DNA from 2 places in the Pseudomonas sp. PA1(2017) genome. Region 1 is predicted to be linked to the other one. Evidence: predicted binding sites of a transcription regulator. Region 1 holds the regulator's gene; the other holds the start of a gene.
What was found. The regulator sigma-54, encoded in region 1, starts transcription at its own class of promoters, with help from an activator protein. The targets are predictions, from matches to a motif close to ANTGGCATNNANNTTGCTNT.
Positions count from the first base shown of each region.

Region 2: the regulator sigma-54 is predicted to act here: its motif matches at 2,524-2,543, upstream of BVH01_RS14735 (flagellar basal body rod protein FlgF).

Region 1 is NZ_MSXU01000002.1:74,809-79,501, reverse strand. Features, by position in the region: gene rapZ (RNase adapter RapZ) at 1-682, opposite strand, end outside; gene ptsN (PTS IIA-like nitrogen regulatory protein PtsN) at 699-1,163, opposite strand; gene hpf (ribosome hibernation-promoting factor, HPF/YfiA family) at 1,179-1,487, opposite strand; gene BVH01_RS04620 (RNA polymerase factor sigma-54) at 1,576-3,084, opposite strand; gene lptB (LPS export ABC transporter ATP-binding protein) at 3,256-3,981, opposite strand; gene lptA (lipopolysaccharide transport periplasmic protein LptA) at 3,984-4,532, opposite strand; gene lptC (LPS export ABC transporter periplasmic protein LptC) at 4,519-4,693, opposite strand, start outside.
Region 2 is NZ_MSXU01000010.1:41,118-45,810, reverse strand. Features, by position in the region: gene flgC (flagellar basal body rod protein FlgC) at 1-189, shown strand, start outside; gene flgD (flagellar hook assembly protein FlgD) at 204-875, shown strand; gene BVH01_RS14740 (flagellar hook protein FlgE) at 919-2,400, shown strand; gene BVH01_RS14735 (flagellar basal body rod protein FlgF) at 2,592-3,332, shown strand; gene flgG (flagellar basal-body rod protein FlgG) at 3,378-4,163, shown strand; gene flgH (flagellar basal body L-ring protein FlgH) at 4,224-4,693, shown strand, end outside.

The DNA.
Region 1 (4,693 bases):
AGATGTCCTGATACATTTCCTCGACATCCGCCTGTGCTGCCAGATATTCCTCTACGGGCTGCTCCAGGCCGGTGAAATCACGCAGCTCGGGTTTCCAGTAAGGATTGGGCAGGCAGCGCACGTCGAACACCAGATCGGCGTCCACCGGCATGCCGCGCTTGAAGCCGAACGATTCGATCAGATAGGCGGTGCCTGGCTCTGACTGGTTGAGCAGGCGCAGTTTGAGAATGTCGCGCAACTGATACAGATTCAGGTGCGTGGTATCGATCTTCAGGTCGGCCCGGTCGATGATCGGGCTCAGCAACTTGACCTCGGCGACCATGGCCTCGGCCAGGGAGCGCTGATCGTTGGTCAGTGGATGGCGGCGGCGGGTTTCCGAGAAGCGCTTGAGCAGGGTCTCCTCACTGGCATCCAGGTACAGCACATCACAGTGGATATTGCGCGAGCGAACCTCATCGAGCAGTTCGGCGAAGCGCCTGAGCTGGCTGGGCAGGTTGCGTGCGTCGATGGACACCGCCACCTGCGGATGCAGCAATTCGGTGTTGGGTAATGCGCGCTCCGCCAGCTCTGGCAGCAACCCAGCGGGCAGGTTGTCGATGCAATAGAACCCATTGTCTTCGAGCACATCGAGCGCCGTGCTCTTGCCCGAGCCGGAACGACCGCTGACGATGATCAGGCGCATGGGTTCACCCCGCAGGCTATTGGCCGTTCTGGACGTTCACGACGGTCTGGTACAGGGATTCGCTGTCTTGAGCCTGGCGAAGCCGTTCGCGGACATCCTCACGGTCGAACATGCTGGCGATCTGGCGCAGCAGTTCGAGGTGTTCGTCGGTGGCCGCCTCAGGAACCAGCAGCACGAAGAGCAGGTCGACGGGGGCGCCATCGATAGCGTCGAAGTCGACCGCAGTGCTCAGCTTGAGCAGGGCACTGATCGGCGTGCTACAGCCGGGCAGGCGGCAGTGGGGAATGGCGATGCCGTTACCGAAGCCAGTCGAACCGAGCTTCTCGCGGGCGATCAGGCTTTCATAGATGGTCTGGCCATCGAGATCGGGCAGGTCACGCGCGATCACGCTGGCTATCTGTTCGAGGACGCGTTTCTTGCTGCCGCCCGGCACGTTCACCAGGGAACGGCCGGGGGTCAGGATGGTTTCAAGTCGGATCATAGGAGAAGGACGAACTCAGCGGGCCATTGCGCCCTGCTGGCGATCGAGCTGTTTTTCCTTGTGCTTGATAAGTTGGCGATCGAGTTTGTCGGTGAGTAGATCGATGGCTGCATACATGTCGTCGTGCTCGGCATTGGCCACCACTTCGCCTCCTGCGATGTGCAAGGTGGCTTCGACTTTCTGCTTGAGTTTCTCGACCTCCAGGATGACCTGCACATTGGTGATCTTGTCGAAGTGTCGCTCGAGGCGCTCGAGCTTTTCTTCGATGTAGCTGCGTAGTGCGTCTGTCACATCCAGCTGGTGTCCACTGATGTTGACTTGCATACCGCTTCTCCTTGTTGCCGTGTGTGAGTGGCGGGTGTTGAACCCGCCGCAGGAACACTGGGGCTTCGCTTTCGCTACAAGGGCTCCCTTACATCAGTCGCTTGCGTTCGCTCGAAGGCGCTATACCGAGCGATTCACGGTACTTGGCGACTGTGCGGCGCGCCACTTGAATGCCCTGTGCTTCCAGTAAACCAGCGATCTTGCTGTCGCTCAATGGCTTTTTCGCATTTTCCGCTGCGACCAGTTTTTTGATGATTGCGCGGATCGCGGTCGACGAACATTCACCGCCTTCGGAGGTGCTGACATGACTGGAGAAGAAGTACTTCAGCTCGTAAATGCCACGCGGTGTGTGCATGTACTTCTGGGTGGTGACGCGGGAGATGGTCGACTCGTGCATGCCTACCGCCTCGGCGATGTCGTGCAGTACCAGTGGTTTCATCGCCTCGTCGCCATAATCCAGGAAGCCGCGCTGGTGCTCGACGATCTGCGTGGCGACCTTCATAAGGGTTTCGTTGCGGCTCTGCAGGCTCTTGATGAACCAGCGTGCTTCCTGCAACTGGTTGCGCATGAAGGTGTTGTCGGCGCTGGAGTCGGCGCGCTTCACGAAGCCGGCATACTGGGCGTTGACGCGCAGACGCGGCATGGCTTCCTGGTTGAGCTCGACCAGCCAGCGATCATTGTGCTTGCGCACGATCACGTCCGGCACCACGTACTCCGGTTCGCTGGACTCGATCTGCGAGCCGGGTCGCGGGTTGAGGCTCTGGATCAGCTCGATGACCGGGCGCAGCTCATCTTCCTTGAGTTTCATGCGGCGCATCAGCTGACTGTAGTCACGGTTGCCGAGCAGATCCAGATAATCGCTGGTCAGGCGCTGCGCTTCGCTGAGCCAGGGCGTGGAGGCGGGCAGTTGGCGCAGTTGCAGGAGCAGGCACTCGCGCAGATCCCGTGCAGCGATGCCCGATGGCTCGAACTGCTGGATACGGTGCAGAACGGCTTCGACTTCATCCAGCTCGACGTCCAGCTCGGGGTCGAACGACTCGACGATTTCGTCGAGGGTTTCCTCCAGATAGCCCTGGTCGTTGATGCAGTCGATGAGCGTCACGGCGATCAGGCGGTCCTTGTCGGACATGGGCGCCAGATTGAGTTGCCAGAGCATATGGCTCTGCAGGCTCTCGCCGGATGAGGTGCGGGTGGTGAAATCCCATTCGTCATCATCGTTGCTAGGCAGGCTGCTGGCGCTGGTCTGGTAGATGTCTTCCCAGGCCGTGTCGACGGGCAATTCGTTGGGAATGCGTTCGCCCCATTCACCCTCTTCGAGGTTGTCGACGGTCTGGGTGCTTTCCTGGAAGCTGGATTCCTGAAAGGTCTCTTCCTGGGCGGCGGGCGAGGTCGGGCTTTCGGCGCCATCGGCCATCGGGTCGGAATTGTCGAAGTCTTCGCCTTCTTCCTGACGCTCCAGCATCGGGTTGGATTCCAGCGCCTCCTGGATTTCCTGTTGCAGGTCCAGGGTCGACAGTTGGAGCAGGCGAATGGCTTGTTGCAGCTGCGGTGTCATCGTCAGCTGCTGGCCCATTTTCAGGACTAGCGATGGTTTCATTGCAGACCTTATCCGGCGTCTGTACGTAATCCACGACAGGGCGACGAAGCGCCACTAGGAAGCAAATTATATGCCTGAATCCAAGCCCTTTGCCTAGAGCCTGTTACCATTTCGTTTCGATGTCGCTCGGACGGTAACAGGCTCTTGCAGAGGTTCATGGGGAGGGATCCGCTACAGGCGGAATTCGTGACCCAGGTAGACGTCCTTGACAGTCTGGTTGGCCAGGATCGCCGCCGAATCGCCTTCGGCAATGAGCTGGCCCTCGCTGACGATGTAGGCGGTTTCGCAGATGTCCAGGGTTTCGCGCACGTTGTGATCGGTAATCAGCACGCCAATGCCCTTGGCCTTGAGGTGGTGAATGATCTGCTTGATATCACCGACCGAAATGGGGTCCACGCCGGCGAAGGGTTCATCGAGCAGGATGAATTTCGGCGAGGTGGCCAGGGCGCGGGCAATTTCGACGCGGCGGCGTTCACCACCGGACAGGCTCATGCCCAGGTTGTCGCGAATATGAGTGATGTGGAATTCCTGCAGCAGGCTCTCGAGTTCCTGCAGCCGCTGTTCGCGGTTGAGGTCTTTACGGGTTTCCAGAATCGCCATGATGTTGTCGGAAACGCTGAGCTTGCGGAAGATCGAGGCTTCCTGGGGCAGGTAGCCAATCCCGGCGCGCGCGCGGCCGTGCATCGGCTGGTGGCTGACGTCGAGGTCGTCGATCAGTACGCGGCCCTGATCGGCCTGTACCAGGCCTACGATCATGTAGAAGCACGTGGTCTTGCCGGCGCCGTTGGGGCCGAGCAAACCGACGATCTGGCCGCTTTCGATGCTCAGGCTCACGTCGCGCACGACCTGGCGACCCTTGTAGCTCTTGGCCAGGTGCTGGGCTTTGAGAGTCGCCATGGTTATTGGCCCTGCTCGGCAGCGGGGGCTGCCTTCTTCTGCGGCTGGATCACCATGTCGATGCGCGGGCGCGGGCTCGACACGTTGGTGCCGGTGGCGCGGCCGGCGTTTACGATCTGACGGCGCGTGTCGTAGACGATCTTCTCGCCTTCGAAGGTGTTGCCTTCCTGCACGACCTTAGCCTGATCGATCAGCACGATGCGCTCGTTGGCGGCGAAGTACTGGATGGTCAGGCCGTACGCCTTGACGATCTGCTTGTCGGCGGCCGGCTTCTGCTCGTAATAGGCAGGTTTGCCCACCGAGGTGAACACGTCGACTTCACCCTGCGCATTCTGGGTGATGGTGACGGTGTCGCCGGTGATCTTCATGGTGCCCTGAGTGATCACCACGTCGCCGCGGTATACCGCCACGCCTTGTTTGTCGTCCAGTTCAGCGCTGTCGGCCTGCACGCGGATCGGTTGATCGCGGTCACTCGGCAGAGCCCAGGCGCTTACGCTTCCGAGCGTGGCGCCGAGGCTGAGAAGTAGGGGGAGGGTTTTAACGAACCTCATGCTGGCCTCTTACGTTGGACTGCAGGATCATCCTGCCGTCATTCAAGTACGCTTTCATTCCTTGTGCCGTGGTCACCCCATTGGCCGCGTCGATTCTAACGGCTTGCTGGGTCTGCGCATATTCCTTCTGCGGGAATACGGTCAGGCGGCTGGTGGTGAGT
Region 2 (4,693 bases), on a different contig from region 1:
AGCCTGATGCCGCGCTACGAGCCCAATCATCCGGCGGCGGATGAGGCGGGTTACGTGTATTACCCAAACGTCAACGTGGTCGAGGAGATGGCGGACATGATTTCTGCCAGCCGCGCCTTCCAGACCAACGTGGAAATGATGAACACCGCCAAGCAGATGATGCAGCGCGTGCTGACTCTGGGTCAGTGAGCGGGGAGTGAGAGATGAGCACTGTTGATGGCGTCAGCTCCAGTTCGGTACTGGACAAGTATCAGGTCAAGCAGGACAGCACGCAGAACAAGGAACTGGGCAAGGATCAGTTTCTCAACCTGCTAGTGGCCCAGCTGAACAACCAGAACCCGCTGGAGCCCCAGGGCAATGGCGAGTTCATCGCGCAGCTGGCGCAGTTCAGTACCGTTGAGGGGGTCGAGAAGCTCAATTCGAGCATGGAGACCATCCTGTCCGGCTATCAGTCTTCGCAGGCGCTCCAGGCTTCCTCGTTGGTCGGGCGCAAGGTGATCGTGCCGGTCGACAAGGCGGTCGTCGATACCAGCGAGAGCTTCAAGGCCAGCGCCGTGCTGCCGACCAGCAGCAGTAACGTGTACGTCAACGTCTACGACAGCGCCGGCGCGGTGGTCAGTCGTATCAACCTGGGTGAGCAGCAGGCCGGCAACGTCAGCTTCATCTGGGACGGCAAGGACTCGAGCGGCAACGTCATGAAGCCAGGTACCTACAGGTTCGAGGCGCAGGCCACGTACGGCAACGAAACCAAAGGGCTTTACACGCTGTTGCCGGCCAACGTCGACAGCGTAACCCTGGGTGGCAACGAATTGATGCTTAACCTGGCAGGAATCGGCAACGTGCCGTTGTCCCAGGTGCAGGTCATTGGTCAGTAATTAACAGGCTGTAAATGCCGGGTTTTCGGCAAGGAGAATTTTCATGTCGTTCAATATCGGTCTTAGTGGCCTGCGTGCTGCGACCAGTGACCTCAACGTAACGGGTAACAACATCGCCAACGCCGGCACCGCTGGCTTCAAGCAGTCACGCGCCGAGTTTGCCGACCTGTATGCCTCGTCCATGCTCAGCAGCGGCTCCAATCCGATCGGCAGCGGCGTGCTGCTCAGTGACGTGTCTCAGTTGTTCAGCCAGGGCAACATCAACTACACGAAGAACTCGCTGGATCTGGCCATCAATGGCAGCGGTTTTTTCCGTACCAGCAACAATGGCGATATCAGCTATACCCGTGCCGGCTACTTCGGCACCGACCGTGAAGGTTTCATCGTAAACAACTTCGGGCATAACCTGCAGGGCTATGGTGTGGACGCCAATGGCAACCTGCAGAATGGCATCATCGGCAATCTGAGAGTGGAAACGGCCAGCCAGGCGCCGCGCTCGACGAGTACCATCACCCAGCCGTTCAACCTGAACTCCACTGAGTCCGTACCCGTTTTGCGTCAGAGTGCTTACGACACGGCCTATCAGACAGCCTTCAATGGCGTGCTTTTGCCGGGTAATCCCAATCCGACTCCTGCTGAAATCGCGGCCGCTACTGCGGCGGCCACTCCGGCGGAGCTCGCGGCGGCGAATGCGGCGGGTGCGACGGCAGGTACGACTGCGGCCAATGCCTCGTTCAATCCGGCAGACCCGACCAGTTACAACCGCTCCACGTCGGTCAATATCTTCGACGCCCAGGGTAACGCGCACTCCTTCACCCAGTATTTCGTGAAGACGGGTGCGAACAGCTGGGATGTGAAGATTCTGGTCGACGGCCGTAATCCGCTTGATCCGACCAGCACTCAGGCGCTGTCGGCCGGCGTGACGTTCGATGCGTCCGGTAAAATGCAGGCCATTGATCCGGCTAATTTGAGCGCCGGGCTGACGGTCGCACCCGATGGTTCCATCAACATGAATGGCTGGGTGCCTGCTGCGCCGACCAATGCCGAAGGTACGACCTGGGCGCCCAATGGGTCTGCGGCCAGTGCTGCGATCAAGTTCGATTTTCGCGGCTCTACGCAGTTCAACAGCACTTTCTCGGTCGCCAAGGTCGTGCAGGACGGTTACAGCACGGGCGAGCTGGCCGGGCTGGAAATTGACGAGACTGGTGTGTTGTTTGCGCGCTATACAAACGGTCAAACCAAGGTTCAAGGTCAGCTGGTTCTGGCTAACTTCGCCAATATGCAGGGGCTGACGCCGGTTGGCAAAACCGCATGGGTGCAGTCTTCCGAATCGGGGGAGCCGGTGATCGGCACGCCGAAAAGCGGCACGCTGGGCACGCTTCAGGCCGGTGCTTTGGAAGACTCCAACGTCGAACTGTCCGATCAACTGGTCAACCTGATCGTGGCGCAGCGTAACTACCAGGCCAACGCCAAGACCATCGAAACCGAGAGTGCGATCACGCAGACCATCATCAACCTGCGTTAAGCGTCAGGGAGCCGTTGCCGAAACCGGCAACGGCTCGCCGAGCGACAAATTACAGGCTCCCTCGGGAGCCTTTTTGTTTTATTAAATTCCTTTATATTCATAGGCTTAATATTGTTTTTGAAATGTGGCACGTGTATTGCTATTGAGGTTTTGTCAGAGTCGCGGGCGCGTTGCCCACCTCGGAGGAAAACATGGACAAAATGCTGTACGTCTCCATGACTGGTGCCCACAACAACACGTTGGCCCAGCGTGCCCACGCCAACAATCTGGCGAACATCTCCACCACCGGTTTTCGTCGTGATTTCGAGCAGGCGCGTTCGATGCCGATTTTCGGCGAGAGCCAGCCTTCTCGTGTATTCGCCATGAGCGAACGGCCGGGTACCGACTTCACCCCCGGCACGCTGCAGGAAACCGGGCGCGATCTGGACGTCGCCATCGGCGGTAAGGGCTGGCTGGCCGTGCAGGCCCCCGACGGCACCGAGGCTTACGTTCGCACCGCAAGCCTCAACGTGGATGCCCAAGGCATGTTGCGTACCGGCAACGGTATGCCGGTGATGGGCAATGCCGGTCCCATTGCCGTGCCGCCGGAGCAGAAAATCGAGATTGGCCAGGACGGCACCATCAGCATTCGCGCGCTCGGCGAGGCGCCCCGGGTGCTCGCTGAAGTCGACCGGCTGCGCTTGGTCAACCCTGATCAAAAACAGATGCAGAAGGGCACGGACGGCATGATCCGCTTCAACGGCCCTCAGCCGCCGGAGGCCGACGCCACGGTGCAGATCACCTCGGGCTTTCTCGAATCCAGCAACGTCAATGCAGTCGAGGAGATGACCTCGATCCTGGCGTTGTCCCGGCAGTTCGAGCTGTCCGTCAAGATGATGCGCACTGCAGAAGATAATGACACTGCCATGGCGCGCGTCTTGCAGATGAGCTGATAACCAACACGCGGCGCCACGAATCCGGCGCCCGAGGAGAACGCTATGCTTCCGTCACTGTGGGTCGCCAAGACCGGCTTGTCCGCTCAGGACATGAACCTGACGACCATTTCCAACAACCTGGCCAACGTGTCCACCACCGGCTTCAAGCGTGACCGCGCCGAGTTCGAGGACCTGCTGTACCAGATCCGTCGCCAGCCCGGCGGTCAGTCCAGCCAGGACAGCCAGTTGCCCTCCGGCCTGCAGCTCGGTACCGGTGTGCGCATCAATGGCACCCAGAAAATCTTCACCGCCGGCAGCCTGCAGACCACCGAGCAGCCGATGGACATGGCCGTCAACGGCCGCGGCTTCTTCCAGGTGCTGATGCCCGATGGCACGGTGTCCTATACCCGTGATGGCAGCTTCCACCTGAACGCCAACGGCCAGGTGGTCACCTCCCAGGGTTTCGCCCTGGAGCCGGCCATCGTGCTGCCGCCGGAAGTGCGCACCTTCACCGTCGGCGAAGACGGCACCGCGTCGGTCACCACCACCGGTAACCCGCAGCCGCAGATCGTCGGTAACCTGCAGATCGCCGACTTCATCAACCCGGCGGGCCTGGAAGCGATCGGCAACAACCTGTTTCTGGAAACCGCTTCCAGCGGTGCGCCGCAGGTCGGTACGCCTGGCCTCAACGGCCTGGGCACGACCCTGCAGAATACGCTGGAAAACTCCAACGTCAGCGTGGTCGAGGAGATGGTCAACATGATCACCACCCAGCGCGCCTACGAGATGAACTCCAAGGTCATCTCCACCGCTGACCAGATGCTGTCCTTCGTCACCCAGAACCTTTAAGACCCCGGGGTAGGCATTCGCTCACCCCCTGATACGCCCGAACGCTGTGAGGTAGTGGTTATGAACCGCTTGGTGTGTGTGTTCTCGATTCTCGGCAGCGTAGTGCTGAGTGGCTGCGTGGCGCCTGCCGCCCGGCCGAACGATCCCTACTACGCACCCGTGCTGCCACGCACGCCACTGCCGGCCGCGCAGAACAACGGCTCGATCTTTCAATCCGGGTTCGAAAGCAATCTGTATGGTGATCGCAAGGCCTTTCGCGTGGGCGATGTGATCACCATCACCCTCAACGAGCGCACCCAGGCGAGCAAGAATGCCACGTCGAAGATCGCCAAGAACAGCAACGCCAATATCGGCCTGACCTCGCTGTTCGGCGGCGGGGTGTCGATCAACAATCCCAACTCCAGCCTGAACCCGCTGCAGGCCGATGATCTCGGCCTCAGCGCTCAGTACGGCGCGCAGCGCAGTACCGATGGTTCCGGCCAGGCTGGGCAGAGCAATAGCCTGACCGGCTCGATCACCGTGACCGTCGC